Regions from separate parts of the Thalassotalea atypica genome, predicted to be linked through region 2. Evidence: riboswitches for the same ligand, from Rfam matches in the RefSeq annotation. Region 2 holds a riboswitch; the other holds the start of a gene.
What was found. Region 2 has a riboswitch for thiamine pyrophosphate ahead of thiC (phosphomethylpyrimidine synthase ThiC). Riboswitches for the same ligand answer to the same signal wherever they lie in the genome.
Positions count from the first base shown of each region.

Region 1 (16,075 bases), 1.8 Mb from region 2:
AGCTCTGCGCCACAATTGAGTGTCGAAGTGCAAACGTTAAAAAGTCAAAACTTACCTTTGAAAATAGCCAGTTATGGTACGGTAAAGCCAAGAACACAAAGTAATGTATTTCCTCAAGTTTCTGGTCAAATAACTAATATCAGTGTCAACTTTCGAGAGGGTGGATTCTTTGAAAAAGGCGAAGTGTTGATTCAACTGGATGATCGTGATTATCAAGCGGAAATTGAAATAGCCAAAGCAAATTTATTTAATGCTAAACAAGCTTTAAGCGAAGAAGAAGCGAGAGTAGAGCAAGCACAACAGGACTGGATCCGTTTAGGCAATAAAAAAAGTGCGCCTGATTTAGTATTACGAAAACCTCAACTGCTTGCTGCAAAAGCTAATGTCTTCTCCGCAGACGCAGGCTTAGTAAAGGCAAAACTCGCTTTAGAGCGAACCCAAATTATTGCACCTTTTACTGGGCGCATTCTTTCAAAAGAAGTTGATATTGGTCAAGTGGTGTCTTCTGGTACAAAGTTGGCAGAAATATACGCCGTTGACTACGTAGAAATAAGGCTGCCCATTAAAAACAAAGATCTGGCTTTCCTGAATTTGCCAGAAAGTTCTCGCTATAACCAAGCACAAGGCACAGTGTTACCAAAGGTGGCAATTTATTCCGACTTAATTGACCGCCAAACATGGTTAGGAACTATTGTACGTACGGAAGGAGCCTTTGATGCAAACTCTCAACAATTGTTTGTTGTTGCGCAAATAGACGACCCTTATGGTCGAAACAATGTCAATGCCTTACCGATTAAAATAGGCCAATATGTTACCGCTGAAATTACGGGGAAAATTGTCGATGACGCTTTAATAATTCCAAATAAAGCGATTTATCAAGGTAGCTATGTTTACTTAGTAGAGAATGGGCGATTGCTTCGCAAAGACATCGATATTGCATGGCAAAGCGATGAATTTGCCTTGATCAGCAACGGATTGAAAGCTTCGGATAAACTGGTTTTGACCGCGCTAGGTCAAGTGAACTCTGGTACGCCTGTCAGTATTAGTAAGCTAGATGGAGAATTGGTTGTTGTGCAAACGAAAAAGGAAAACGAGCAGCGTCAGAGATCAGGCAGTGATAAAAAGCGTATGTCATCTAGCGCTAATAATAAATCAACGAACGGAGCAGAATAATGATAGCTTGGTTTGCTCGAAATCACGTTGCCGCCAATTTGTTGATGATCACCATTTTACTTATTGGCCTAATGTCACTCAATACACGTATTCCGTTAGAAGTATTTCCTTCATTTGAGTCAGATGTCATCAATGTTGCAATTTCGATGCGTGGCGGGACGCCAGAAGACGTTGAACAAGGTGTCACGATAAAAGTAGAAGAAGCGGTACAAGATCTTGAAGGCGTTAAAAAGATCACCAGTACATCGGTTGAAGGGACATCAGTTGTCTCGATAGAAGCGGATTCCGGTTTCGATGCTCGAGATTTATTGGCGGACATTAAGTCGAGAGTAGATGCGATAAATACCTTGCCGACTGATGCGGAGAAACCGAACATTGCAATCGCCGAACGAAAACGCGATGTCATAACCGTGTCTATTGCTTCTATTTATTCTGAAAAAGAAATCCGAGAATTTGCCGAGCAAGTGCGCGATGATTTGCTCAAGTTACCGCAAGTAACGCAATTGGAACTGGACGCGGTGAGAAATTATGAAATTGGTATTCATATCTCGCAAGACAAACTTCGTGAATACAATTTAACCCTTGCTGATATCAGCAGTGCTGTAGGTAATAGCTCTTTGGATATGTCTGCAGGTAATGTTCGCACAGAAGGCGGTGATGTGTTAGTGCGCAGTAAAGGGCAAGCTTATCGAAAGGATGAATTTGAAAAAATCGTTATCAAAACCTATCCAGATGGCACAATAGTGCAGGTCAAAGACATCGCCGAGGTAAATGATGGCTTTGAAGAGACACCGTTAAGGGCAAGGTTCAATGGCCAACAAGGGGCTATGATAGAAATTTACCGTATTGGCCAACAAAATGCGATAGAAGTGGCTGATGCAGTAAAAGCTTATATCCAAGAAAGGCAAAATGATTTACCTGAAGGCTTTGAATTAAGTTATTGGGATGATGACTCTGAAATAGTTAAAAGCCGTTTGGAAACCTTGATTTCAAACGCAATGCAAGGTGGTTTTTTGGTCTTATTGTTATTGACGTTATTTTTAAGACCTAGCATTGCATTTTGGGTGTTTATTGGTATTCCTATTAGCTTTATGGGCGCTTTTGTTGTTATGCCGTTTTTTGATATTTCGCTTAATATCATGAGTTTATTTGGTTTTATATTGGTGTTGGGGATCGTTGTTGATGACGCCATTGTCACAGGTGAGAACATATATCGGCACACGCAATTTGCCAATTCTGGCCTAGAAGCCGCAGTAAAAGGGACACAAGAAGTCGCAACACCAGTAACATTTGGTATCTTAACCACTATTGCAGCTTTTTTACCTTTGGCGTTCATTGAAGGTATGCGAGGGGCCTTGTTTGCTCAAATCCCAGTCGTTGTTATACCAGTCTTATTGTTCTCGTTAATTGAATCAAAATTTGTGCTGCCTTCGCATTTAAAGCGTCTTAAGTTACGCCATGAGAAGACACAATCGTCAAAATTGTCGCAGTGGCAAGAACGCTTTGCTGATGGTTTTGAAAATTCAATCATCAAATATTACCGTCCATTGCTGGAAAGGGCAGTCAACAATCGCTTGTCAACATTAACTCTCTTCATAGGTACCTTTGTTTTAATTTTAGCTTTCATAACCAGTGGTTGGACAAAATTTACCTTCTTTCCTCGTATTCCTAGCGAAACGGCTAGAGCGACATTAACTATGCCGGTAGGTACTAGTTTCGATGTAATTGACGGTTACGTTGAGAAAATGTCTAATGCTGCAGCGTTGCTTAAAGAAAAGTACACGAACGAAGCTGGCGATAGTGTCATTGTCAATATTCTTGCAATTACTGGTGGTGGTCGATCAGATAACGAAGGTCGTGTCAGGTTTGAAATCATTCCTGCCGATAAAAATGACACAGGAATCACCATCAGGCAATTAGTGAACGAATGGCGAGAGCTTATTGGTCCGTTACCAGGCGCCGAGGGTTTAACCTTTAGGGCAGAAATTGGACGCGGCGGTGACCCTATTGATGTGCAACTGGCTGCAAATGATTTGACCTTGCTTAAAACCGCAGCAGAAGAAGTTAAAACTTATATTGCGCAATACCCTACAGTATTTGAAATTGCTGACAGTTTATCTAATGGTAAGGAAGAGCTACAAATTGAGCTTAATGAACAAGGGCATGCGATGGGGATGTCAAGCTCTTCCATCACAAGGCAGGTTCGAAATGCTTTTTTTGGCGCCGAAATCCAGCGTATTCAGCGCGGTCGAGACGATGTCAGGGTGATGCTACGATTTCCACTCAGTGAGCGAGTCTCTGTGTCGCATTTATCAGACATGCTGATCATTACCCCAACAGGTGGCCAAGTGCCTTTATCACATGTGGCGACATTAAAACCGGGTAAAAGCCCATCTACTATTAAGCGTATCGATCGCTATCGTACGGTGAATATTACCGCAGATGTTGATAAAGAAAGCACCAACATGACTGTGCTGACGGCTGATTTGAAACCATTTATGGATGATCTTGTGTTGAAATACCCAAGTATCAGCTACACGCTAGAAGGGGAAGCGAAAGAGCAAGCTGAATCGTTTGGCAGTTTATATTGGGGCTTAATCTTTGTCTTCTTCATTATTTATTGCTTGTTAGCGATCCCATTTGGCTCATACCTGCAGCCGCTCATCGTTATGTCAGTGATACCTTTTGGTGCTATTGGTGCGGTAGTTGGGCACTGGATCATGGGCATGGATTTAACGATCATGAGTATGCTTGGTTTGATGGCATTAATAGGGGTAGTGGTAAACGACAGCTTAGTACTCGTAGATTTTATCAACAAACAACGCGCTAAAGGTGTTGAGTTGATGCAAGCCGTGGTCACTGCTGGTCAAGCTCGATTTAGACCGGTCATGTTGACTTCGATGACCACCTTTATCGGCTTGATGCCACTACTGTTTGAAAAGGCAACACAGGCCCAGTTTTTGATTCCTATGGCGGTATCTTTAAGTTTTGGTATTGTTTTTGCCACACTCATTACACTAGTACTAGTACCGGTAAACTACTTATTGGTGGAAGACGTAAAAAGTGTGTTCAAACAGCAGCCGACAGAACCACAAGCGGCTTAGTCCAGCGAGATTCTTGCATGAGTGTTCAAAAACACTTTGTTCCTTGTGTAAGAATCGCTAAACTCTCAGGTAGTGATATTATTATTTATCCTTTACAACAAGGAGTTACCCAATGCCTGAAGAAACTATTTTTTCAAAGATTATTCGCCAAGAAATTGATACACCATTGCTTTATCAAGACGATTTAGTCACTGCTTTTCGTGATATCGCGCCGCGTGTTGATACTCACATATTAATCATCCCAAATACGCTTATCCCTACGATTAATGAGGTGACAGAAGAAGATGAGCTTGCGCTAGGACGGATGATTACCGTCGCTAAAAAGTTAGCAGAGCAAGAGGGGATTGATGAAGACGGTTATCGGTTGATCATTAATTGTAATAAACATGGGGGGCAAGAAGTCTATCATATTCATATGCACCTCTTAGGTGGTCAACCGTTAGGCCCTATGCTTTCGATCTAATTTCCTTTGTATTTTTAACGACTTTGCTGGTATTATGCTGCCGCGAACCAAGGGGTGCTGAATTGTTTGACCAATGATTTAGCTGAGATGCAACGCAAACCCTTAGAACCTGATCCAGATTGTACTGGCGTAGGAATGGTTTAGCGATTGTTTGGTTTAAATTTACATCGCCCCCCTACGCTAGCTTTATAAGAGAACATAATGAAACTAGCAAAGTCGACCATAGCGTTAGCGATTAGCGCAACCATTTTACCATCTTCACTTTTAGCCGCCTCATTGGCACCGGCTGACTCAGAAAAGAACGCGATTGAAAGCATCACTGTTGTTGGTGATTTTAATCAAACAAATTTGCAAAAAACACCTGCTTCTATCTCGATTATTTCAGATCAAGACGCTGAGTTACGCAATGCACAGCATCTTGAAGAAGTAATTGCTTTAGCGCCAAACGTCAATTTCGCCAGTGGCTCTCAACGGGCACGTTATTACCAAATTCGCGGCATTGGCGAGCGTAGTCAATTTAATGAGCCAATTAACCCATCTGTTGGCGTGATGATTGATGGCATAGACTTTACTGGTATTGGCAGCGTTTCTTCAATGTTTGATGTCAGCCAAGCCGAAGTATTTCGAGGCCCTCAAGGTACACGTTTTGGCGCTAATGCGTTGGCTGGATTAATCAATATCACAACAAATGCACCGACCGATGAATTTGAAGGAAAGGTTAAGCTGACTGCCGGCAACTACGATAGCTATGGCGCTGGCCTTGCTTTATCAGGTCCTGCAACTGAAGCGGTTAATTATCGTTTTGCCGTTGAGCAATATAAAAGTGATGGTTTCATTGAAAATACGTATCTGGACGTGGAAGACACCAATAACCGTGATGAATTAACCGCACGGTTAAAGTTTGCAGTTGAAATTAATCCACTGTGGAAGTTGGACATTTCAACTTTTTACTTTGATTTTGATAACGGTTATGACGCATTTTCACTGGACAATACCCGAGAAACGTTATCAGACCAACCCGGCTTTGACACGCAAGACACAAAGGCGATTGCGCTAAAATCACATTATATCGGCGTACCACATTTCGATCTTACCACGATAGTAACGTTCGCTGACAGTGAACTAGGCTATGGTTATGACGAGGACTGGAGTTATGTAGGCCTTCACCCGTGGGAATATTCATCAACCGATCATTACTTTAGAGATAAAACTACCTCGACGGCAGAGTTCCGCTTTAACTCAAAAACGACGCTAGCATACGGCAGTGACGTTCAATGGACTGCTGGTCTATATTTTAAAAGTGATGATGAAGATTTAACTAGGCAATACACCTATTTAGACAGTGACTTTTCATCAACATTCGAAACTGAAACAATGGCAGCATATGCACAAGTTGATAAGCGGTTGTCAGAGCGAGTTGTGTTAACCGCAGGTTTGCGCGTTGAAGACCGAAGTGCTGATTATAAAAACTCTGAACAATTAACTTTTGACCCGACTGACACCATGGTTGGGGGAAAAGCGGTTTTGTCATTCCAGCAAAACCAAGACACCTTTTGGTATGGCTCAATTAATCGCGGTTATAAAGCTGGTGGTGTGAACACCGATGGTACATTACCAACTGAACTTCGTGAGTTTGAGCCGGAGTACTTATGGAATTACGAAATAGGTTATAAGGTTAATTTACTCGACAATAAGGCATACCTTAGAGCCGCTGCGTTCTATATGGACAGAAAAGACGTTCAGGTTAAAAGCGCTAAGGACATCTTACGCCCAGACGGTAGTTCAGAATTTATTATCTACTTGGGCAATGCGGCCGAAGGTGAAAACTACGGGCTAGAGCTCGACGGTGCTTGGCAAATTAATGAGAACTTTGAGTTGTATGGCGCGCTTGGATTGTTAGAAACTGAATTGACTGACTATGTGAATGCTAATGGTGAAGACTTCTCTGGCCGTGAACAAGCACATGCGCCGCAGTATACCTATAATGTTGGCGTGAATTATTATATAACATCAGCGTGGTTTTTTAATCTTTCAATCGACGGCAAAGACGAGTTTTATTTCTCAGACAGTCATGAACAGCAGTCTGATTCAGTGAACTTAGTGAATGCGTCCTTAACCTATAGCGCTAATGATTGGCAAGTTAAAGCGTGGGCAAGAAACTTAACAGATGAAAACTACAAGACTCGTGGCTTCTACTTTGGTAACGATCCTCGAGATGGTTACACAGCGAAGTCATATCATCAATATGGTGAGCCAGCAGTGTTTGGTGTTTCATTAGATTACCAGTTTTAACATTCGATGAAGTGCAATAGTTCAAAGACAAAGGCTTAGTTGTTTCTGTCTAAGCCTTAATCTAAGCACAAAATATTTTAAAACGAATAAATGGGGCCACAATGCAAGTATCGATTGATTTAAGCTTATATCCACTAGCTAAAACAGAATACAAAGATGAAATTTGGCAATTTATAGAACGCCTAAAAAAGATCAAAGAGATAAAAGTGGTGTCTAATGGAATGAGTACCCAAGTGTTTGGTGAATACGATTATGCCGTCACCAATGTGATGGCAGAAATTAAGCGTGTTCATCAAGCCGTGGGCAGCGCCGTATTTATAATTAAATTGATTGCCGCCGATCGTGACCGGGTGTATGAATAATCGTGTTTAATGAAACATTAACGTATTTAATTGAACTGCCTTTGTGGGAGTTAATGGCTGTAGCTGCATCAATGGCTTATGTCATTTTTGCCGCTAAAGAGAGCGTATGGTGTTGGCCCGCAGCATTAGTTAGTACGGTGATCTATACCGTAATCTTTTATGATGTTTATTTGTGGATGGATAGCCTATTACAAGTGTATTATTTGGTAATGGCGGGATATGGCTGGTATAGCTGGCAGAAGCTAAAACATCCAATGAGTGTGGACAATCAATCCATGACTCAGAGCCAACAGGTCAAAGCGGTAATGATTTCAAGTTGGTCTTTTACCATTCACAGTAAAGTAATTGCAATGTTGGCAGCTATTTCGCTGGTTGTAGGTTATATAATGGCAACATTTACACCGACACATTTTCCGTATTTGGATGCTGCTACCACGGTTTATGCAGTATTTGCGACTTACTTAGTCACTCAAAAAGTTGTTGAAAATTGGCTGTATTGGGTGGTCATTGATCTTGTATCTATTTACCTTTATCTAGAGAAGGGGTTAACGCCAACAGCAGGGCTTTTTGTTGTCTATGTGGTGATCGCGCTGATTGGCTATTTTAGTTGGCGAAGAAACCTTACTTTTCAGTCAAATCTTGCAAATGCATAAGCTTAATTAGTACGTTCTGTGGTCAAATTTAAAGAAGGCACGATGAATAAAGGTGACAATATTTCAGAGTATTTATGAATAGTCCAATAACGAGCACGTTAGAGCAACTTCCATTTTCTCATTGGCAACCGGTTATAATAGGTGCGCCAGTTATAGAGTCGTTTGATACAGGTCTTAGCCATCAAGTGTTTAAGGTTAGCTTTGCAACTATAGAGCGGGGAGAGCAAAAAATCACGCCGCTTTTTGTCGCCAAACACGTTGCCAATAGAGAGACTCGCCACGCAGAATTTGATGCGCTGCAAAGAGCTTTCCAATGTGGCGTAAGTGTTAAACCAATTTATGTAGACGATAACTGGCTTATTACCGAATATTTTAATGGTGATTGTTTGGAGTCATTAGACCTTGATATTGAACAAAAATTAGAAATTGCGTTATCATTAGTGGCCAAGTTCCATCAGTCAGTCAAGCACGGCGCCACTTCAATTAATCTTCAGCAGGTCATAGACAAACTCATCAGCAAAAGTGGTTTGTCTCCTAAGCACCAGCAACTTCTCTCAACAGTAACAGTGGAACACCTACTTCCTCAACCTGATTGTGGAAACTTAGTTCATGGAGACGTTAATTTTACCAATGTGCTAGTGAATCAAGCGGACAACACAGCGAAGCTAATTGACTTTGAAGCCGCGAGCTATGCCAGCATGGAATACGAATTAGGAATGATGATGTCAGTGAACTTTATACACCCAGACACATTTTTTAGAGTGTTAAAACAAAGCAGTTATTTGTGTGCTTTATGCCCTAAAAAGGTAACGCGTAACGCTATAATGTCATCTATTATCAATGTGTTATGGTATTTTACCCATGATCATGAAAATGGCACTCAAGTATTTAAAAATACGGCTTTTGCTCAGCTTGAACACCTCGATTTATTAACAAATGAGAAATATTTACTCATTAAGGAAATGAGATAAGACGCTGAAAAGTTACGATTAAAGGTAGTGCAGGTCTAGCCTTGCTACTTCATAATTAAACTATGTTATCTAACGGTTAAATCATGTGAATTGGAAAGAATTAATAGAGAATAGAAATCGCTTCTTCTGGGTGTTACACACCGCAGGATGGTTGGGTTTCGCTTTGATCCAATTTCTTGGCTCGCTACTTCATGATCTGCGAGATATTTTTGTCGTGGTCATTTTGTTGAATTCATATGCTGGCTGGATGTTGACCGTGCCATTACGTTACGTTTATCGACGTGCATGGAATCTGTCACCTCTAAAAATTGCGGGGGTTATTGTCTTAACGTCGTACGTCACCGCTGTGTTGTGGCAGGTGATACGTAATGTAAATTATTGGGAAATATACAAACACGGCTATAAACCTGATTTCTGGTTGTACTATACGCAGTCGAGTGTTTGGTCTTTCTATATTATCTTAAGCTGGAGTGGCTTGTACTTTGGTATTAAGTATTATCAAATGCTGCAAAAAGAAAAGCAAAACGTGCTGCAAGCTAATACATTAGCGCACCAAGCGCAGCTAAAAATGTTGCGCTACCAACTTAACCCTCACTTTTTGTTTAATACACTAAATGCTATTTCAACGTTAATTTTAGTCAAAGAGAATACGACCGCTAACGCCATGGTCACCAAGCTCAGTGAGTTTTTACGTTATTCGTTAGATAAAGATCCAATGAAACGCGTTTCTTTAGAAAATGAAATGCAAGCCCTTAAGTTGTATTTGGATATTGAGAAAGTGAGATTTGAAGAGCGTCTTCAAGTCGTGGTTAATATCGCATCAGACTGTCAGCAAGCACTTGTGCCGAGTATGATTTTGCAACCGTTAGCCGAGAACGCGATTAAACATGCAATTGCTGTACAAGAAAATGGTGGCACCATTACTATCTCTGTCAATAGATTCGGTAATGATTTGTTACTCGAACTTGCTGATGACGGACCAGGAGCTGAAATCAAAAATGGCAACTTGTATAGAGAAAGCGGGGTTGGGCTAGTAAATACACGTGAACGGCTACAAGCGCTCTATAAAAATAATTATTCACTTGTCGTCTCCCAAAATAATCCGTCAGGTGTTAAAGTAAACATTAGAATTCCCTACGAATTAGGAAGTTAGTATGTCACTGTCAACGATAGTTGTTGATGATGAACCACTTGCCCGTAAAGGTTTAGCAATACGGCTAGCGGAGCACGATGATATCGATCTTATTGCACAATGTGGCAATGGCAGAGAAGCCATTGAAGCAATCCGTGCTTATCAACCCGATTTGATGTTTTTAGACATTCAAATGCCCGGTCTAAATGGATTTGAAGTGCTCGACGAAATTGTCGCTCAAGGATTAAAGCTACCAATGGTAGTTTTTGTCACTGCATTTGATCAATATGCCATTAAAGCGTTTGATATTCATGCCGTCGATTACCTAATGAAACCTGCTGATGAAGTCCGACTTGCCCAATCATTGGAAAAAGTACGTTTAGCCATTCAAGCGCAGACGGATGTTGATCATAAAAACAAGCTGGTACAGTTAGTCAGTAATGTCACGGGTAGTGATACTAATAAAATACTTGAAGAGCTCTCTAATAATGATGAGTTATCAATATCCAAATACTCTGATGTATTACCAATCAAAGACGGCGGCGAGCTGAGTCGAGTGCCAGTAAATAGCATTTTGTGGATTGACGCTGCAGGTGACTATATGTGTGTTCATACTGATGAAAATACCCACATACTACGTAAAACAATGAAACAGCTAGAAGAGGTGTTGGATCCTCGACAGTTCATTCGTAGCCACCGCTCAACTATTGTCAACAAGCAATATATCCAAAAATTCTGTAGCCAGTTAAACGGTGAGTATTACTTAGTAATGAGTAATGGTAAAGAGCTTAAAGTCAGTCGAAGCTATAAAGAAAAAGTTAAACAAGCAGTCACTAATTAACAATTCTTTTTGTATTAACTACTGTTTGATGCTGCAGCGTAACCTTGTCTGATAGGTTGATGATGGTTTAATTTGATCGAGCCGTTAATGCCAGTATGTTTTGCTGGGCTGCTACTAGGTTTTCGTTAACAGTTTTACTGTGCTTTATCGTCTCACTAAGAGCCACTTCAACGATTTCATTGTCACGTTCGCCCAGCATCAATAAGCTCTTACCAACTTTAATAGCTTGTACTGCCCCAACACCTAGTTTGGTAGCTAAAATTCTATCCTTAGCTACCGGAGAACCCCCTCGTTGGATATGACCAAGTACACAAGCTGCACAGTCAATATTAAATTGTTCTTTCAATTGTTCGGCCAAATGCATAGCACCACCAGGCCAAAGGTTTTCAGCAAGGACAACCAAATAACTATTGTCTTTACTTTTTTGCTCAGCATATATTTCTTCGGCGAGCTCAGCTAGCTTGTCTTCTGCTTGGCTTGGATGGAAATTTTCAAATGATATGATTTGTTCTGCGGCACAGGCGACGCCAACATTAAAAGCAATATGGCCACTGTTTCGGCCCATGAGCTCGACAATGAAAACACGGTCAAAGGCATTGGCTGTATCCCTTATTTTGTCTATGGCTTCAATGGCTGTGTTTATGGCCGTAGCAAACCCTATGGTATAATCTGTGCCGTCTAAGTCATTATCTATTGTCCCAGGCAAACCAATCACCTGACCACGCCATTGTTCAGCAATTGCTAATAAACCAGTAAAGGAGCCGTCACCCCCAATGACAATTAATGCATCTATTTGCTCTTTGATAAGCGTGTTTATGGCTTGTTGAACACCTGTTTTTGTCCTTAGCTCGGGGCATCTAGCACTTTTTAATAAGGTACCACCTTGTTGAATGATATTATTCACTGCTTCAATTTTAAGCTTAGCGATATCCGCATTTATCAAGCCGTTATAGCCATGATAAACACCTATACAGTCATAGTTGTAGCGATTGCAGGCCAATACAATAGCTCGTATGGCGGCATTCATTCCAGGCGCATCGCCACCACTTGTTAGTATGGCGATTTTTAACTTCTTATTCATAAGCACATTTAACACTTTGTTAAAGATTATTAAATATCATTATCGTACTAGCGTTAATAATCAAGTAATGAATCAGTCGATATATAATTTTATTGAACTAGGACAACTAATTCATTTCATTGTTCTTTCAGCAATTTTTTTGATCGTAGAGTTTATTCTTAGTTACCGTAGTGTACTCATAACAATTTTGTGACAGTTACAGTTAATTACAGTGTTAACTCATGAATTTGGTTTAAAATAACCTAAAGGATCATCACTTTGATCAACTTGAAAATAGTGTACTTTCATTGTTTTTAATTAATTAACAACCGAGACATGAAGTTGATATGTTAAAAAGACTTGCTATACCGTTAGTGATTGCGTCGTTAAGTGCTTGTGTTGCGAGCCCTGATACAGCACACAAAGCATCGCCGTTGCATGCTAATACAACGTCAGAGCAATCAATCAATGAGAAGAGTTTTACTCAGCTAAATAAGCGACTGACATTGATAGAGCAAAATATCGTTGAGCAAATAGAATCGAAGTGCCAGATAAAGAATAGCTCAGATGAAAATGCCCAATTGTCGAACCTATTGACTGCACAGGCTAATGTTAAACATGCTCCAGTAAAAAAAACACAACCTCAATCAGCCAAAGTCGTTGAGAAAATTGTCGTGGAGCAATGCAACCAAGAGCAGCCATTGATTGTTGGCGCGGTTGAACATGTCAGCTTTATCAAAGAACAGTTAAGCTTCGATGCACGCATAGATACTGGTGCAGCGACATCTTCTATCGGTGTCTATGAATTAACACCATTTGAACGGGACGGGGCTGATTGGGTTCGGTTTAAACTGGAAAACACTAAGGTCGCGATCGGCTTTGAATACCCAGTAATTGGCAAGGTTCAAATTAAACAACAAAGCAGCAAAAAATCTGTGACGCGGTTGGAAATAAAGATTGGCGTAGTGCTGGGTGACAAACAATATCGTCACCAAGTGTTCAATCTAGCAGATCGTAGCCACCTAGATTATCAAATTATGATCGGACGCTCTTTTTTAGAAAATAATGCGCTAGTCGATGTAAGCAAACAATTTTTACTAGGTAAGAAATAACATGATGTCACGTGCGCCTTTTTTCTTTTTAGTCATTGTTTTAGTATTTTTAGGCAGTATAAGCACCTATTTTCGTCATGTTGAGATTGGTATCCCTATAATTCCAGGCAAACAAATTGAAACATGGCAAGTAGAGGCGAAAATTGAATTTATTGGCACGTCAGCACCAATTAACGCAAAGCTAACGCTGCCCAAAGATGTAAACTTTGAGCTGGTCGATGAGTTCACGGCATCGCCAGCTTATGGCGTAAGTGTTATCAGAAATGAAAACCAAGCAGAAGTGAACTGGAATAAAAGGGCGGTTCAAGGGCGCCAAATATTATATTACCAAGGCACATACAAAAAAGTTTCAAACGTTGAAACTGCACCAGACTATAACACATTGCCCGTTGCAGATATTCTGGAAGAGCCGTACGAGAGTGCTGCTAATGCATTCTTCCAAACCGCTTATGCTAAATCTGGCAATGAAGAGTCTTTGATCACAGAAATCTTAAATAGATTAGACACTAAGGATCAAGAAATTACGTTATTGAAGTCACAGTTTGGTAAAACGGAATTGTTCGTTCATTTTATGCATAAAGCACGAATACCAGCCAAACTTGTTAAAGGCTTAGTGCTGGAAGATGGCCGCCGAAATCAACAATTAGTGCCGTTAGTGAAAGTGTTCATCAATGAAAAGTGGCACACAATTAACGTAGAATCTCATGTAGTTGGTGAAGTTGAACAAGTATTGATTTGGCAGCAAGACTCACCAGCATTGCTTGATTTAGAAGGTGGTAGGCAGTCGAGAGTCAGCTTTTCTATTGCTCACAGCATGAAAGAAGCGTTGCAAGACTCCGTAGATTCGTCAAACAAAGACGACATTTTAGGGTTTAGTATGTACCAATTGCCTATTGAAGAGCAAAATGTCTTTAAAGGGATATTGCTGTTACCAATAGGAGCACTAGTAGTAGTATTTTTAAGGGTGCTAGTTGGCTTAAAATGTAGCGGCACATTCATGCCAATATTAATTGCTACGTCGTTTACCCAAACGAATTTACTCAATGGCTTAATGGGCTTTTTATTGATCGTTTCACTTGGTCTTATGATCCGCTCCTATTTGTCTCGCTTGAATCTATTGCTCGTCTCTAGAATATCCGCGGTGGTGATGGTCGTTATCGCGATTATTTTGATCTCAACAGTATTGGCATTTAGGTTAGGGATAACGGATGCATTAACCATTGCTTTTTTCCCTATGGTGATTATGGCATGGACAATCGAGCGTATGTCTATCCTTTGGGAAGAAGAAGGAGGCAGCGAAGTACTCATACAAGGTGGCGGAAGCTTAATAGTTGCCATTATCGCTTACTTGATGATGGACAATATGTTGATCCGTCACTGGGCGTTTAACTTCCTCGGTGTTCACTTAATTATACTAGCAGCTATTTTAATGATGGGGCAATACACCGGCTATCGTCTATTAGAGCTTTATCGTTTTAGACCAATGGCACGAAAACATTAAGATGGGGATTTTTAACTTTGCCAACCCATTTGTGTTAGCAAACCGTGGCGTCATGGGGATGAATCAGCGAAATTTTTCCTATATTTCGCGCTATAACAAGCGAGAGCTTTACCCGAATGTAGATGACAAGTTAAAAACTAAGCATCTTGCGATAGGTAATGGAATAGCCGTGCCTGAGCTCATTGGCGTAGTCAGGTTTCAACATGATGTGAAAAAGGTCTTTGATTTACTTAAAAGGCATCAAGGTTTTTGTATTAAGCCGGCAAAAGGTAGTGGCGGGAAAGGGATTTTGGTTATCTTGTCGACAGATGAAAAGGGTTATAAGAAAGCCAGTGGAGATTATGTCAGTAAAGACGAAATTATCAGGCATATCTCGAATATTTTGGCGGGTCTGTTTAGCTTAGGCGGTGCGTCTGATGTCGCTGTGATTGAAGCATTAATCGAATTTGATCCTATTTTTGATGGTTTAAGTCATGAAGGTGTGCCAGATATAAGAATGATTGTCTTTCAAGGCTATCCTATGATGGCCATGCTAAGGCTTGCAACTCACGCTAGCGATGGCAAAGCCAATTTGCATCAAGGGGCTGTTGGGGTAGGCATTAATATAGCGACAGGCAAAGCTAAACATGCCGTACAATTTGATAAACCCATTAAATTCCACCCTGATACCGAACAACCTTTGGATCAAGTACAGATTACCAATTGGGAGAGTTTACTCAGATTGTCAGCAAGTTGTTATGAAATGTCGGGCTTGGGTTATTTAGGTGTTGATATTGTATTAGACAAGACGTTAGGACCATTAGTTTTGGAATTGAATGCTAGGCCAGGATTAGCCATACAGATTGCTAATGGCATGGGCATGTTACCAAGGCTAAAGGCGATTGAAGCACTCGCTAAAGCGAGGGGCTTTAAAGCCCGACCTGATGTTAAGCAACGGGTAGATTATGCAAAAAGTCAGTTCAACGATTAGCGCTATTTGCCGTCTATTTTTTATTATTGGGCTACTAGGTCACAACTTAGCTTATGCTGGCGGAGTGCAATCCGCTCAGAGGGATCTGTATGGACACGACATTGGAAAGCGTTGTGGTATTATCTTTGGGCAACTAAAAAGCGCAGCGAATCAGCCATCAAAGCTAGTGACTAGCAATAAATCGGCGACTTTCTTCGATACTATTCATTCCCTAGAACAAACGCTGATCCCAGCGCAAAACCTCCTATTTGAAAGCTATCTCATGGCTGATGTTTCGCCAGATAAAGACATTCAGAAACAAGCGCGTGCATGTCAGCTTAAGTTAAGTGCCGCAATGGATCTCCTCATAGGAAGTGAGGCTATGTCATCACTATTAAAGCTTGCTAAACAAAGGGTAACCAATTCGTCTGAGCAACGAGTGTTGGATAGGTATCAACAGCA
Region 1 is NZ_AP027364.1:1,929,531-1,945,605, forward strand. Features, by position in the region: gene QUE03_RS08965 (efflux RND transporter periplasmic adaptor subunit) at 1-1,173, shown strand, start outside; gene QUE03_RS08970 (efflux RND transporter permease subunit) at 1,173-4,277, shown strand; gene hinT (purine nucleoside phosphoramidase) at 4,390-4,740, shown strand; TPP riboswitch at 4,781-4,893, shown strand; gene QUE03_RS08980 (TonB-dependent receptor) at 4,942-7,032, shown strand; gene QUE03_RS08985 (hypothetical protein) at 7,134-7,394, shown strand; gene pnuC (nicotinamide riboside transporter PnuC) at 7,397-8,047, shown strand; gene QUE03_RS08995 (phosphotransferase) at 8,122-9,018, shown strand; gene QUE03_RS09000 (sensor histidine kinase) at 9,104-10,171, shown strand; gene QUE03_RS09005 (LytR/AlgR family response regulator transcription factor) at 10,173-10,991, shown strand; gene QUE03_RS09010 (ATP-dependent 6-phosphofructokinase) at 11,059-12,072, opposite strand; gene QUE03_RS09015 (ATP-dependent zinc protease family protein) at 12,399-13,163, shown strand; gene QUE03_RS09020 (UUP1 family membrane protein) at 13,165-14,664, shown strand; gene QUE03_RS09025 (alpha-L-glutamate ligase-like protein) at 14,666-15,634, shown strand; gene QUE03_RS09030 (M3 family metallopeptidase) at 15,609-16,075, shown strand, end outside.
Region 1: linked by a shared signal. The riboswitch ahead of QUE03_RS08980 (TonB-dependent receptor) and the one ahead of thiC (phosphomethylpyrimidine synthase ThiC) in region 2 are both predicted to bind thiamine pyrophosphate.

Region 2 (16,075 bases):
GACTAAATTTAGTTAATTAGGTATAGTGCGCGCCTTAAACACAGATTAACCGATTGTCGACGAGGATATTTTGATGGCTACAGGTAACCTTTTTATACTTTCTGCGCCAAGTGGTGCAGGTAAATCGAGCCTGATTACGGCGCTATTAAAAAGTGATTCAGCAAGACCTATGCAAGTGTCTGTTTCAACAACAACCCGAGCGATGCGACCAGGTGAAGTAGACGGCCAACACTATCATTTTGTTGACAAAACAACGTTCGAAAAACAAATTAAGCAAGGTGCTTTTTACGAGTATGCAGAAGTTTTTGGCAATTACTACGGCACCTCTGAACAAGCCATTGACGATCAGTTGGCCAAAGGCATTGATGTGTTTTTGGATATCGATTGGCAAGGTGCACAACAAGTACGCATGAAAAAGCCCGGCGTTACAACGATTTTTATTGCTCCGCCATCTCAAGCGGAACTTGAAAAAAGGTTACGCGGACGAGGCCAAGACAGTGAAGACGTGATAGCAGATAGAATGGCGCAAGCTCAGTCAGAATGTTCACATTATCAAGAGTTTGACTACATCATTGTTAATGATGATTTTGAGCAAGCAACGCAAGATTTAGTGACGATTGTCAACAATCAACGCCTTAAAAGAAGCCAGCAAACAATAATACATCAAGATTTATTCAAAGATCTATTGGCTAATGATTGATCGTTTATTATAATGGTCGGCTATTTTGTAAAGTAATTTTTGTTGGAGTAGCTTAATGGCTCGCGTAACTGTTGAAGATGCAGTAGAAAAAATCGGCAATCGCTTTGACTTGGTGTTAGTTGCATCACGTCGTGCGCGTCAAATTGCCACGGGTGGAAAAGACCCTATGGTAGAAGTTGAAAATGACAAACCAACTGTATTAGCTTTACGTGAGATTGAAGCTGAGCTAATCACCTCGGACGTAATGGATGACGTAGATCGTCAAGAACAAGTACAACAAGAGTCAGCTGAACTGGCTGCTGTTGCTGCAATTGTTGGTGGTCAACAAGGCTAATCAGCCTATTGAGCAAAAACAATAAACAACGCGTGATTTACTGAATAAGTGATTACGCGTTTTTTTATGTCTGCGATATTGGCAATATCAGCAATAATGCGTATCCTAGAGCTATAACCCGTTGACTTTTTCCATGTGAATTTCATCAAATGTAAAAATTCTCTGTCAGCGAGTCGCTGTATAAGAATAATCAGGTCAGGAGCCTTGAGTGTATCTATTTGAACCGTTAAAAGAGTATGTTTCTAGTTATCTATCTAAGGTACAGATAGACTTACTGAAGAAAGCCTATGTTGTTGCTCATGATGCCCATGACGGTCAAATGCGTTCTAGCGGTGATCCGTACATTACACACCCCGTAGCTGTGGCATTGAACCTCGCCAAAATGCACCTTGATCATGAAACACTGATGGCTGCATTACTTCATGATGTAATTGAAGACACTCCTGTTACCAAAGAAGAACTAGCCGAGCTGTTCGGTAATACAGTTGCAGAGCTTGTAGAAGGCGTCAGTAAACTTGATAAATTAAAGTTTGATAACAAAGAAGAAATGCAAGCGGAAAATTTCCGCAAGATGGTACTTGCTATGGTGCAAGACATCCGAGTTATCTTAATTAAACTTGCCGACCGTACCCACAATATGCGAACGCTTGAGTCATTGCGACCTGAAAAACGTCGCCGTATTGCCCGCGAAACTTTAGAAATTTATGCGCCTATTGCCAATCGTTTAGGTATTCATGACATTAAGAATGAACTCGAAGTATTAGGCTTTGAAGCGTTATATCCAATGCGCTCAAGAGCTTTACGTTCAGCCGTCAAACAAGCACGCGGCAACCGTAAAGAAATCATTCAGAATATTCAGGGAGAGATATTCCATCGCCTTGAAGAAAGCGGCATTCAAGCGGAAGTTATTGGTCGAGAGAAACATTTATATTCAATCTACCGTAAAATGTTAAACAAAGAGCTAATGTTTAATGAAGTGATGGATATTTATGCGTTCCGCGTGATCGTCGGTGAAAAAATTGATGATTGTTATCGAGCCCTCGGCGCGGTTCATAATTTATTCAAACCAATTGAATCACGATTTAAAGATTATATTGCCATTCCTAAAACGAACGGTTATCAATCTTTACATACTTCACTAATTGGTCCTCATGGTATTCCCGTCGAAATACAAATCCGTACACATGACATGGACCAAATGGCAGACAAAGGTGTTGCCGCGCACTGGTTATATAAGCAAGATGGCGATGACAGCGGAACCACCGCACAAATGAAAGCGCGTCGTTGGATGCAGAGCTTACTCGAATTACAGCAAAGCGCCGGTAGTTCCTTCGAGTTTATTGAAAACGTAAAATCAGATTTATTTCCCGAAGAAATTTATGTTTTCACTCCTGATGGGCGCATTATTGAATTACCGATGGGTGCAACCGCGGTCGATTTCGCCTACGCAGTCCATACTGACGTCGGGAACTCTTGTGTTGGTGTTAAGGTCGATCGAAAACCTTTCCCGCTAAGTCAGCCGATAGACTCAGGCCAAACCATAGAAGTCATTACCTCGCCGGCCGCACGACCGAATGCCACATGGTTAAACTTTGTGGTGACCGCAAAAGCACGCTTACAAATTAGAACCTATTTACGCTCTCGAGAGAAAACAGAATCTCAAGCATTGGGTTTACGCCTACTCAGTCACGCATTAGGCTCAACAAAACTTGATGATATCGTACAAGAAAAAATTGATGAAGTTGTTGAAGAAACAGGTAATAAGAGCTTTGATGATCTGTTAACCAACATCGGATTGGGTAACGCACTTAGCATTGGTATTGCGCGCCGCCTAACCGATGAATTTACGGAAGACAGTGATATTGGCGATTCAGAGTCGAGCACTCGCGCAAAAATGCCAATCAAAGGCACTGAAGGCATGATGGTCACTTATAGCAAGTGCTGCCGTCCTATTCCTGGCGACAGTATTTTGGCCTATTTAAGCCCAGGCAAAGGGCTTATTGTCCATCAGCAAGGTTGTCGTAATATCAAAAGCCAAGAAACTAAATTATTCCCGGTACAATGGGATAGTGATATAGATAAGGAATTCGTTGCTAAGCTTCGTATAGATATCATTAATCATAAAGGAGCATTGGCTGCATTAACAAACGTTATTGCTAGACATGAATCTAATGTTGTGGCATTAAATTCCGGTGAAAAAGACACCGGGTTATATGTCATCGATATGGAAATTACTTGTCGTGATAGAATACATTTAGCCGACATTATGAGAAAAATTAAAGTTATGGTTGATGTTCAAAAAGTCATTCGTAACAAATAATAAAACAGGATTATTATGAAAAGTATTATCAGCACAGAAAACGCGCCAGGCGCAATCGGCACCTACAGCCAAGCAGTAAAAGTGTCTAACACTGTTTATTTGTCTGGCCAAATCCCTTTAATTCCAGAAACAATGGAAGTCATTGATGGTGGTTTTAAAGAGCAAACTGAACAAGTATTTAAGAACTTGGTCGCAGTATGCGAAGCAGCAGGTGGCTCAATCAATGATATGGTCAAAGTGAACATATTCATGACTGATTTATCTAATTTTTCGACCGTGAATGAAATCATGAGTCAATATTTTCTAGAGCCGTATCCAGCAAGAGCTGCAGTTCAAGTATCTCGTTTACCGAAAGACGTAGAAATTGAAATCGACGGTATCATGGAGATTCCAAACGTCGCCTAATCTTATATAAGTTCATATTGGCGTGATCGAAACCAACTCTGCATCGAAGTTACTCATATACACTTGTATACTGCGTTACTTCTCTTTGATTGAGTATCGTTCACACTTCATCTGAACTATAAGATGCTTGGACTTAAATTAAAAACAAAAAAATTAGCCAAATGTGTTTTTCAAAACAATTCGCATTTAGGCGAGGCGCTGGAGCAATAAATTAATGAGGGTACAATAGGTACGTGATTGAATTTCATTACTTTAGCAACACAGAAACAATGTAAATTATGAAGAAAAAATGACTCCAGAAAGACATCAACGAATCTTAGAGATGCTTAACAAACGCCAACCTGACCTAACCGTTTGTATGGAAGGCGTGCACAAAACTCACAACCTCGCAGCGGTTGTACGTACCTGCGATGCGATAGGCGTGAGCGATGTCCATGCAGTATGGAAAAATGAGCGCATGCGAGTTTCTGGCGGCAGTGCTGCAGGCAGTCAAAACTGGGTTGATGTTCATAACTACTCAAGCACAAAAGATGCGATTAAGGTATTAAAGCAGCAAAACATGCAGGTATTAGTAACAAACTTGTCAGATACAGCAGTCGACTTTAGAGAAATTGATTACACTAAACCAACGGCAATTATTTTAGGCCAAGAAAAATTTGGCGCATCTGATGTTGCTAAAGAAATGGCTGACCATGACATCGTAATTCCTATGGTTGGCATGGTGCAATCTCTTAATGTATCAGTTGCAAATGCAGTCGTTTTATATGAAGCACAGCGACAACGTGTTGCCGCTGGATTATACGAAAAAGCCACCATCAGCGAAGAAGTTCGCCAACGAATGTTATTTGAAGGCGGTCATCCTATTTTCGCTAAAGTTTGTAAAACCAAAGGTTTACCTTTCCCACATATTGATGATGACGGTCAGATCGTCGCCTGTGATGATTGGTGGAAAAAAATGCAGATGACCCAAGAATCATGGCAAGACATCGACGACTAGGCATCACCAATAAATAATGAGCAGTAGAGCAACGGAAGGACTCACCAATCTAGCGCAGTTACCTATTTCTGCGCTTAAAGGCGTTGGCCCAAGCATGGTCGAGAAGTTTGCCAAACTCAGTTTACACTCTGTTCAAGATTTACTGTTTCATTTACCCCTTCGATATGAAGACAGAACACGAATTACCGCAATTCGTGACTTAATTCCCGGTGTTTATACCAACATTATTGGACAAGTGACCAACAGCCAAGTGATACAAGGTCGACGTCGAATGCTGGTCGTTACGATAAATGATGGATCAGGCTCGCTTGATTTACGTTTCTTTCATTTTACGGCCGCTCAAAAGAACAACTTGTCCATCGGGACTGAAGTCCGTTGCTATGGTGAAATACAACGCGGCCCTCGTAGTTTTCAAATTGTACACCCCGAATATAAACAACTGGACAACGACCATGCTTTAACGCCTGTTGAAGAAACACTAACGCCTGTTTACCCGACGACTGATGGCCTAAGGCAGCTCACTTTAAGAAATATTTCTGAGCAAGCACTAAAACGATTATCCATGGGCTCTGTGCAAGAATTACTTCCTGCAGAGTTTGTTAATGAACCTTTTACCTTAGCTGAAGCGTTGGCGATTATTCATCGACCACCACCAGAAACATCAACCACACAAATTGAAGAAGGCAAACACCCTGCTCAACTCCGTTTGATTAAAGAAGAATTGTTAGCGCAAAACCTAAGCATGTTAAAGCTACGCGCCTCAACAGAGAAAGATTTCGCGGTTAGTTTTAAAGTAGATCAGCAGCTCAACAAGCAATTTTTGGACAGCTTGCCATTTTCACCCACTAACGCACAAGCAAGAGTCGTTGAAGAAATTAGAAAGGATCTGCAAAAAGAAACACCGATGATGCGCTTAGTGCAGGGAGATGTTGGCTCGGGTAAAACCCTAGTGGCTGCACTTGCGGCAATAACGGCTATTAGCCAAGGCTATCAAGTTGCTTTAATGGCGCCGACAGAAATACTGGCAGAGCAACACGCCATTAATTTTCAAAAGTGGTTTGAACCGCTTGAGTTCAATGTTGGCTGGCTTGCAGGTAAGACAAAAGCAAAAGCACGCGCCATTGCCTTAGAACAAATGGCCAATGGTAATATTCAACTCGCCGTAGGCACCCATGCGTTATTTCAAGAGCAAGTTAGCTTTAAAAATTTGGCATTAATTATTATTGATGAACAACACAGGTTTGGCGTTCATCAACGCTTGTCGTTGCGTGAAAAAGGCAATATTTCCGGTAAACACCCACACCAATTGATCATGACGGCAACACCCATTCCTCGTACATTAGCGATGACCGCTTATGCAGACTTGGATACTTCCGTTATCGACGAATTACCGCCGGGCAGAACGCCGATTAAAACCATTGCACTACCTGACACACGACGTGACGATGTTATTGAACGCATTCGTGAAGGCTGTACCAATGATAACCGCCAGGCTTATTGGGTATGTACGCTCATTGAAGAATCAGAAGTATTGCAATGCCAAGCAGCCGAAGACACCGCGACGTACCTACAAGCACAGCTTCCTGAATTAAACATCGGTTTAGTGCATGGCAGAATGAAAGCAGCTGAAAAACAGCAAGTGATGGAAGCGTTTAAATCAGCCGAATTGCATTTATTGGTTGCCACAACCGTAATTGAGGTGGGCGTTGATGTACCAAACTCCAGCTTGATGGTGATTGAAAATCCAGAGCGACTTGGGCTAGCACAGTTACATCAGCTAAGAGGCCGAGTTGGCCGTGGCGCGGTCGCATCACACTGCGTGTTAATGTACAAAACACCACTGACAAAAACTGCCACCAAGCGCCTAGCAGTGCTACGTGAAAGCAATGACGGCTTTGTTATTGCCCAAAAAGATTTAGAAATTCGTGGTCCTGGTGAGCTACTGGGCACCCGTCAAACCGGTTTAGCCGAATTAAAAATTGCTGATTTAGTGAGAGATGCAGCACTTGTACCAGAAGTACAGCAGCATGCTTACCAGCTATGGAAGAAATATCCCGAGCAAGCACTTTTGCTTATCGATCGCTGGCTAGGTAGCAAAGAAAAATATTCGAACGCCTAGGACGTTCTCATTTCCCTCTCATTTGCTCAATTAACAAACAATCACAGTTTTTTTATCCAGTTCAAATATACTTCTAGTATTGATTAATGCCGCGCCACAGGATTGAAAATGTTTAAGGTCGCCGTTTTTAGTAGTAAAAAGTACGATAAAGCTTTTTTAGAAAAATATAATGTTGATACAGATCTTGAATTTACGTTTTTTGAATCAAAGTTGTCTCGAGAAACTGTCGATCTTGCTCAGGGCTTTGATGCTATTTGTATGTTCGTTAACGATCACGCCGACAAATTCGTCCTCGATCACTTAAAAGATTTTGGCATCAAAGTGATCGCTCTACGATGTGCTGGCTTCAATAACATAGATATAGATTACGCCGCTCGTCATGGTTTCAAACTCTGCCGAGTGCCTGAGTATTCACCTGAAGCGGTGGCCGAACACACCGTTGGACTAATGCTGACTTTGAGCCGTAAATTTCATAAAGCCTATAATCGTATTCGAGAAGATAATTTTGCACTCGATGGGTTAATGGGTTTCAATTTACACCAGAAAACGGTGGGTATTGTTGGCACAGGAAACATCGGTTTAGCGACAACAAAAATCTTGACCGGTTTTGGCTGCAAGCTTATTTGTTATGATCCGAACGAAAGCGAACAGGTTAAGCAACTAGGTGCCGAGTATGTCTCACTAGATGAGCTCTTTAGGCGTTCTGATATCATTTCCTTACATTGTCCTTTGTTAAACAGCACCCACCATTTAATTAATGAAGACACTCTTCAACTGATGAAAAAAGGCGCCATGCTGATAAACACCAGTCGCGGCGGACTAATAGACAGTGTCGCCATAGTAAAAGCACTATTAAGCAGGCAATTGGGCTATTTAGGGATTGATGTTTATGAACTTGAAAGCAGCCTGTTCTTTGAAGATTTATCTGGCGAAATAATTGATGACGATGTATTTGTTCGTTTAGCGTCACTCCCCAATGTGGTTATTACGGGTCATCAAGGCTTTTTCACCGAAGAGGCTATTTCAACAATCGCTAAAACAACGGTCGGCTCATTAACAACTTTACTGTCTAACCAGCAATTAGATAACGAATTTTTACTGTGCTAATTAACCGCTGAGGTTGATAACAATATCAGCTGTAATGGGTATTTTACCAACAGAGCACTTGTTAAAATGCGTAATACAATAATAGCAAAAATAAATACTTTACCTTGCAGTTAAAATTTAAATTCAGTTACAATCCTTGCGTTATCCTTCATATCAAAAAGAAGTGATACCAGAACTTGTCGGAGTGCCCTAGGCTGAGATCGCATTTATTTGCGGGATCCGTAGAACCTGATCAGAGTAATTTCTGCGAAGGGAACAAGCTCGAGAATACCCTTATGGGGTAGTCTCGTCCTCGTTTTATCATACCTAAACTCCGCCTAAATCTATCCAAAATTTAAAGGCAGAGCAATGAGTTCAATTAATCGTCGTCAACAACGAAAAGACGCACAAAACTTTATAGAAAATTTATCCAATCAGACATTCCCGAATTCAAAAAAGGTCTATGTACAGGGAAAATTGCACGAGATCAACGTGGGTATGCGTGAAATACACCAATCGCCCAGCTTAATCGGTGGAGATGAAAAAAATCCCATTTATCAAGAAAACGAAGCAATATGCGTTTACGACACCTCGGGATTTTATACTGACGGTGAAGTAACAATTGATGTTCGACAAGGACTTCCCAAGCTTCGAGAGCAATGGATAATCGATCGACAAGACGTCACTGTACTTGATAACGCCAGCTCGCAATTTAGTCAAAAGCGATTAGCCGATGACGGCCTTGATCACATCCGTTTTGACCAGCTTCCTATCGTTAGAAAGGCGCTACCCGGTAAAAACGTCACCCAAATGCACTATGCTCGACAAGGCATTATTACCCCAGAAATGGAATACATTGCCATCCGAGAGAACTTACAACGTGATGCAGTAAAGAGTGAAATACTGACACAGCAACATCAAGGTCAGGCACACGGCGCTCAGATCCCACAACAAATTACCCCAGAATTTGTTCGTGATGAAGTCGCTCAAGGTCGTGCCATCATTCCACTAAACATCAATCACCCTGAAGCTGAGCCGATGATTATTGGCCGCAACTTTTTAATTAAGGTAAACGCCAATATCGGTAATTCTGCCGTTTCTTCTTCTATTGAGGAGGAGGTTGAAAAATTAGTGTGGTCGACAAAATGGGGCGCGGATACGGTGATGGATTTGTCCACCGGACGCTATATTCACGAAACACGAGAATGGATCATTCGCAACTCTCCCGTCCCGATTGGTACAGTTCCTATCTACCAAGCATTGGAAAAAGTGAATGGCGTAGCTGAAGACTTAACTTGGGAAATATTCAAAGACACCTTAATTGAACAAGCCGAGCAAGGGGTGGATTACTTCACTATTCATGCCGGTGTACTACTTCGTTATGTGCCGATGACGGCAAAACGGTTAACCGGCATCGTCTCTCGCGGCGGATCGATAATGGCAAAATGGTGTTTAGCGCATCACCAAGAAAATTTCTTGTACGCACATTTTGAAGACATTTGTCAGATCATGAAGGCCTACGATGTGTCGTTTTCATTAGGAGATGGTTTACGTCCCGGCTCGATTGCCGACGCCAATGACGAAGCACAGTTTGCTGAACTTCATACTTTAGGCGAGCTAACCCAAATCGCTTGGCAACACGACGTACAAGTGATGATTGAAGGCCCTGGTCATGTACCTCTGCACATGGTTAAGGCCAACATGGAAGAACAGCTTAAGCACTGCGATGAAGCGCCGTTCTACACCTTAGGGCCACTGACCACAGATATTGCTCCCGGTTACGACCATATAACTTCTGGTATCGGGGCAGCAAACATTGGTTGGTATGGCTGTGCCATGCTGTGCTATGTCACTCCCAAAGAACACTTAGGGCTACCCAATAAAGAAGATGTAAAAGAAGGGTTGATCACTTATAAATTGGCCGCCCATGCGGGTGATTTAGCCAAAGGACACCCGGGCGCACAAATCCGTGATAATGCTCTATCAAAAGCTCGTTTTGAATTTCGTTGGTATGATCAATTCAACCTAGGCTTAGACCCTGAGCGCGCCAAAGCATACCACGACGAAACATTGCCTCAAGAATCAGGCAAAGTCGCTCACTTTTGCTCTATGTGTGGTCCCAAATTCTGCTCAATGAAAATCACTCAAGAAGTGCGTGATTACGCGGAGAATCTCGAAAAATCACAGCAAGGAATGAAAGATAAGTCGGCCGAGTTTAAAGCCTCTGGCGGACAAATTTATCGCGCCGCATTGTAGTAAAAGCCAAGGAATAACCATGAAAGCTTTTACAGACAAACGCATAAATGATGCAAATCATGAGGTGACTATTGCGGTGATCGGTGCAGGCTTAATGGGCAGACTTACTGCCCTTGAGCTTCATCGCTGCGGTTATCATGTGACTTTAATTGATAAAGATAACAAAGATGGTAAAGCCAGCAGCGCCTACGCGGCGGCTGGTTTGCTGACGCCTTTAGGTGAAGCCCTACATGCCGATACCAGTATTGTTGAAATGGGGCTAGAAGCATTAACACTATGGCCTAGTATATTATCAAGCTTAGATGAGCACGTTTTCTTTCAACAAGCTGGCGCCTTAATGGTGAGTCACGAGCAAGATAAAGGTGATTATGAACGCCATCAACGGTTCTTGTTCCGTTATTTTAAGCACCACAATATTCAAGCACTTGATCGCCAGCAGTTACTTGAATTGGAGCCAGAGCTTGGCCGCAATTTTCAACGAGGACTCTATTTACCACCAGAGGGACAACTGGGCAATCGCCGACTGTTAATTGCGCTTAAAAAACAGTTAGAACGTGAGCAGGTACCTTGGCTTTCAGAATGTGAGGTCACTAATATCTTCCCGCATGGTACTTCAAACTCGCCAGATAAAACGGTGATCGAGTATCAAAAACGCTCAAGCAACAAACAGCTACCGAACAAAAAACTGGCGGTAGATTTAGCTATTGATTGTCGAGGTGTTGGTGCTTGTCTAAATCCTCGTGGGACAAAGAAAACCAATAGCGCAATGCAAATAGCAGATTTACGTGCCATACGCGGTGAGCTCTTTCAACTGTACGCCCCGCATGTACATTTGCATCGTCCCGTACGTTTAATGCACCCAAGATACCAACTATATATCGCCCCTAAACCTCGCGGTTATTTTGTCGTAGGCGCAACAGAGATTGAAAGTGATGATATGTCACCGATGACCGTACGTTCTGCAATGGAGTTGTTAAGCGCGGCTTACAGTGTGCACCCGGGTTTAGCAGAGGCGAATATTCGTCAACATGTTAGTCATTGTCGCCCTGCTTTTAGTGATAATCAGCCTAAAATAAGCAGCCAACCGGGGATTATTCAGGTTAATGGCTTGTACCGGCACGGTTTCTTAATTGCCCCCGTTATCCTTCAACAAATCAAACAAGCCGTGAATAACGCATGCTCACAGTCCAATCAACAAATGGAGCATTTTAGATGAAAGTTTTTATCAATGGCGAGTCAATAATTTTACCAACAAATAGCACCATTGAATGTGCGCTTGAAATACATTTTAAAAGCAAGAGACGGCCGACGTTTGCCCTTGCATTGAATCAAGCTTTTGTCGGTAAAACGCTCTACGCCAGCACCCAACTTAAACACGGCGATAGCATCGATATTTTGCTGCCTATCCAAGGAGGATGATAATGGCTTTAAATATTTACGGTACAGCATTGGAATCTCGATTACTCATTGGCAGTGCGTTATACCCATCACCTAAAATCATGAAACAAGCCATTTTGGCCAGTGGCTCAAAAGTGGTGACTTTATCGCTCAAGCGCCAATCTCCCCATGCAAAATCAGGACAGAAAATTTGGCAATACATACAAGAAATCATCACAATTGTCGACGGTCACTTGCTACCCAACACCGCAGGTTGTAAATCCGCCCAAGAAGCAGTGACGCTGGCGGAAATGAGTCGAGAAATATTTCAGACGAATTGGATAAAGCTGGAAGTAATAGGCGATGAATATAACTTGCAACCCGATGCGATTGAGCTGCTATCGGCAACCAAGCAGTTAATCAGCAACGGCTTTAAGGTACTGCCCTACTGTACCGATGATTTAGTGCTTTGCCAGAGATTATGGGACTTAGGCTGTGATGTCATCATGCCTTGGGCTTCACCTATCGGAACAGGCAAAGGCTTAATGAATCCTTATAATTTAGAGACTATCCGTTTTAGGCTACCTCAAGCCACACTAATACTCGATGCTGGAATTGGTAAACCATCGGATGCATGCATCGCTATGGAAATGGGTTACGACGGAGTCTTGCTAAACAGTGCTATTGCGCTCGCAGAAAATCCGACCAAAATGGCCAGCGCCTTTAAACAAGCACTACAGGCTGGTGAACAAGGGTATGTCGCTGGCGTGATGAAAGAGCGTCAAACTGCTCACCCAAGCACACCCACCCTCGATACGCCTTTTTGGCATCAATCAAATTAGCGAATCATACAAATGAATAAAGTTATTCTATGGTCAATTGCTGGTCACGACTGTTCGGGTGGCGCAGGCATTAGCGCTGATACTAAAACGGGTCATGTACTAGGTGCAGAAATGTGCTCAATAATGACTGCTAATACCAGCCAAAATTCACAACAGTTAGTTAATGTATATCCTGTTCCAGCTCTTGTATTGAAAGAGCAAGCGGAGCTTTTACTGGCAGATAAGTCACCGCACGCCATTAAGATTGGCTTAGTCGCCAGCCTAGAGCAACTACAATGGCTGGTTGGGTTTCTAAAAAAACTGCGTGAATTACAGCCTAAAGTAATTATCGTTTTTGATCCTGTAATATCAGCAAGTGTTGGCGGATTTTTGTCATTAATGACCGCCAAGCAACTGTTGCCGCTACTACCGCATATTGACGTGATCACCCCTAATCTTTATGAAGCGCAACAGCTAACAAATTCGACTAATTCATCGAAAGTTGAATTAGCTAAATCACTTAAATTATACGGTGTTAAGAACGTAATTATTACTGGCGGGCACGGCAAAGATACACTTTGTTCCGATCTCGCTTTGTCGGAAAAACAAATTAAATTTAGTTTAAGTTCATCCATGATCTCAACCCAGCATAGCCATGGCGGTGGTTGTAGTTATTCTACTGCTGTGGCGACCTTTTTAGCACAAGGGCATTTACTCAGGGACAGCTTTACCTTAGCCAAAGCATTCATTAATCAAGGCCTTAACGTCAATGTCGGCAAGAATGCTCACTATGGCGCGTTTGAGCAACGCGGTTTTCCAATTGAGCCTGCTAATTTTCCAGCAGTTACTGATGATATAAGCGAACATTATCAAAAACTTTCGCGATTCCCTTCACTAGGTTTATGTGGCAATGAAGGGAACAGTGAAAATTTGTTAGGCTTATACCCTATAGTTGACTCCATTGATTGGCTAGAGAAGCTCTTACCTTTAGGATTAAAAATCATTCAACTGCGTATTAAACACCTAAATGGACAGGCGTTGGCAACGACGATTAAACAAGCCGTTACACTGAGTGAACGGTATAACACCCGATTATTCATTAATGATCATTGGCAACTAGCAATAGAATTGGGCGCTTACGGCGTGCATCTTGGACAAGAGGATTTAGCTACCAGCGATCTGTATGCAATCGCTCAGGCTGGCCTTCGATTAGGGATCAGCACACACGGCTGTTATGAATTCTTGTTAGCACAACAGTTAAAGCCTTCTTATCTGGCCATAGGCGCGATCTTTCCTACAAAAACAAAAGATATGACAGGACAAATACAAGGCATTGAAAATTTAGAAAAAATACTAATGCTCAGAGAAAACATCCCTGTTGTGGCTATCGGCGGCATAACCCTAAATAAAGTAGCGCAGGTCTTAGCGACCGGAGTTGATAGTATTGCAATAGTTACAGCGATTACACAAGCAAACGATTATCGGCAAGCCGTTGAGGCGTTTAACCGACAAATACAAGCTCACCATCGTGCATAACATCTGCTCTGTCGGTGCTAATTATTTTCCGACAGAGCAATTGAAATGGCATTTTTATTCAATATTGATTGTAGGGGCCCACTCATGCCACTCATCAATAAATTCTTGTTGTAGCGTAAAGCTGTGGCCATTAGCGACGGGAACATAGCCATCAGCGGATTCGGGTGTAGCAAAAGCAACGCCCCCTGCCAAAATTGTTTCTACGGATTCTGAGTCAATAGTGACGCCGGAGAATAAGCCAGCTTCAACATGAACACCGCTAGTATTCCAAAATTGGCTTTGCGCTGTCACTAAGTTCTTATATTTGGGGACGATATTAAGGTAAATATTAACCTTGTCTGCGCCAGCAGACAAATCAACACCAATGACTTTACCTACTTTAACTTGTCGATACAGTACGGGGTCTCCCACCCTGACCGAGCCCAATTGCTGAGCCACCAAGGTAACATTCAACCCATAGGGTAGATAAGTTACTGCCGGTGCAATATCTTCTGCGTAAAATTGCGTTTTCTCTGCACCTGTGCCTGGTAGCGCACTGATATAGCTTTCAATAATGGCATCTAAATTTTGTGATCCCACTAAGCCTAGTTGCGGCTGTGCCAACCAATATTTGCTGCCTTCAACGGCAAATTTACGGCCTGCATCATTGAGAAAAACAAGTGCTGTAACGCCGAACTCACCATGCTCAAAGTTCAAACGTTCTACAAGCCCAATGGATTGCCCTTTATATTTAATGGCCATATTGGCTTTTAAGCCTTCAAGCTCATTAAAGTAAATTGTCACAGGTTTACCTGCAGATTCTGCCATCGCTACATTTTTGTATAACGTAAAATTGTCACCTTCTTTTACTGGTATCTGTTGGTCATCTCCCTCACCGTTATAAAAGCTGATGCCACCTTTTAAAATGGTATCCACAGATTCAGTTTTCATCACCACTTTACTTAAACTACCCGTGATTGTTACGCCACTTGCGCTATAAAAGCGTGTGAAGCCGTTAATCAAGTGGCGATATTCTTGAGCGATAGTTAAGTGAATCAAGACATTGTCATCCTGCTCATTTAACGAAATATTATCCACTTGCCCAACAACTACCCCTCGGTAACTTACCGGGCTACCAGAACTTGCAACATTACCCGACTCTGCAATTAACGATATTTGCAAACCATCAGCCGTTATCGGCTTTTGTGGAGGTTCAAGTAATGCGTTAAAACGGCTGGCAGGCTCGCCGTCTCCAACACTGACATTAAAATAATCTCCACCGAAAAGTGCGTCAGTATCGTCTAATCCTGACAGTGTTATTTGAGCTTTCGCTAACCAAAACTGACTGCCTTCACGTAAAATAAACTCAAATTCGGGTAAAATACCTACATGAATGAACACTTGCTCTTGGTAACGACTAATAGCGTGGACCGATCCAATTTTTTCTCCACCATACATAATACGCATGCCACGTTTAATGCCCTTAGTGGTTGTAGTGACTAAATCAATAGCTATTCGCTCTTTGGCAATGTTTTTGTTTTGAAGTAAGGTGTATATGTCGCCATTTTTCGGGCGCTCAGCATCATCGCGATGCCCAACATCAAAGGCAATACCGCCTTTAAGTATTGTTTGTAGCGACTGCGTTTGTACCTCAATGTTTTGAATACTGCCTGATATCCTTACACCGCTTGCATTCCAAAAGCGACTATCTGTGGTGACATAGTCTTGATAGCTAGGTTGAATAAAAATATGGACTAAGAACTGATTAGGCCCTTTGTTTTCGATTGCTTGAATCGAACCAACAACTTGTTGTTCGAAATAGATACTTGAACCCACTTTTAATGATTCAACGTGATCAGATTTCAGCACCAAATGTAAGCCAGGTTCTGAATATTTATACGCAGGTTCAACACTGTAGACCATAAATTCGTCTTTGAGGTCACCCTTTAATGACGGACGAAACTTAATTTGTGAACCAGCAATAAGTTGATTGAGGTTGGTTGCACCGCCTAAGTCAAACTCAGGAGCAGCGATAAAGAATTGCGCTTCTGTGGTTAAATAAGGAGCAATTCTAGGGTTCATTTTCACTTTAGCTCTGATTTGACGCGTCACGGGATCTATTTTTTCAAATGAATCAACCCGGCC
Region 2 is NZ_AP027364.1:144,957-161,031, reverse strand. Features, by position in the region: gene gmk (guanylate kinase) at 71-700, shown strand; gene rpoZ (DNA-directed RNA polymerase subunit omega) at 756-1,034, shown strand; gene QUE03_RS00680 (hypothetical protein) at 1,040-1,183, opposite strand; gene spoT (bifunctional GTP diphosphokinase/guanosine-3',5'-bis pyrophosphate 3'-pyrophosphohydrolase) at 1,243-3,354, shown strand; gene QUE03_RS00670 (RidA family protein) at 3,367-3,759, shown strand; gene trmH (tRNA (guanosine(18)-2'-O)-methyltransferase TrmH) at 4,049-4,756, shown strand; gene recG (ATP-dependent DNA helicase RecG) at 4,773-6,875, shown strand; gene QUE03_RS00655 (2-hydroxyacid dehydrogenase) at 6,984-7,982, shown strand; TPP riboswitch at 8,153-8,254, shown strand; gene thiC (phosphomethylpyrimidine synthase ThiC) at 8,331-10,217, shown strand; gene QUE03_RS00645 (FAD-dependent oxidoreductase) at 10,237-11,433, shown strand; gene thiS (sulfur carrier protein ThiS) at 11,430-11,636, shown strand; gene QUE03_RS00635 (thiazole synthase) at 11,639-12,436, shown strand; gene thiE (thiamine phosphate synthase) at 12,449-13,951, shown strand; gene QUE03_RS00625 (PqiB family protein) at 14,006-16,075, opposite strand, start outside.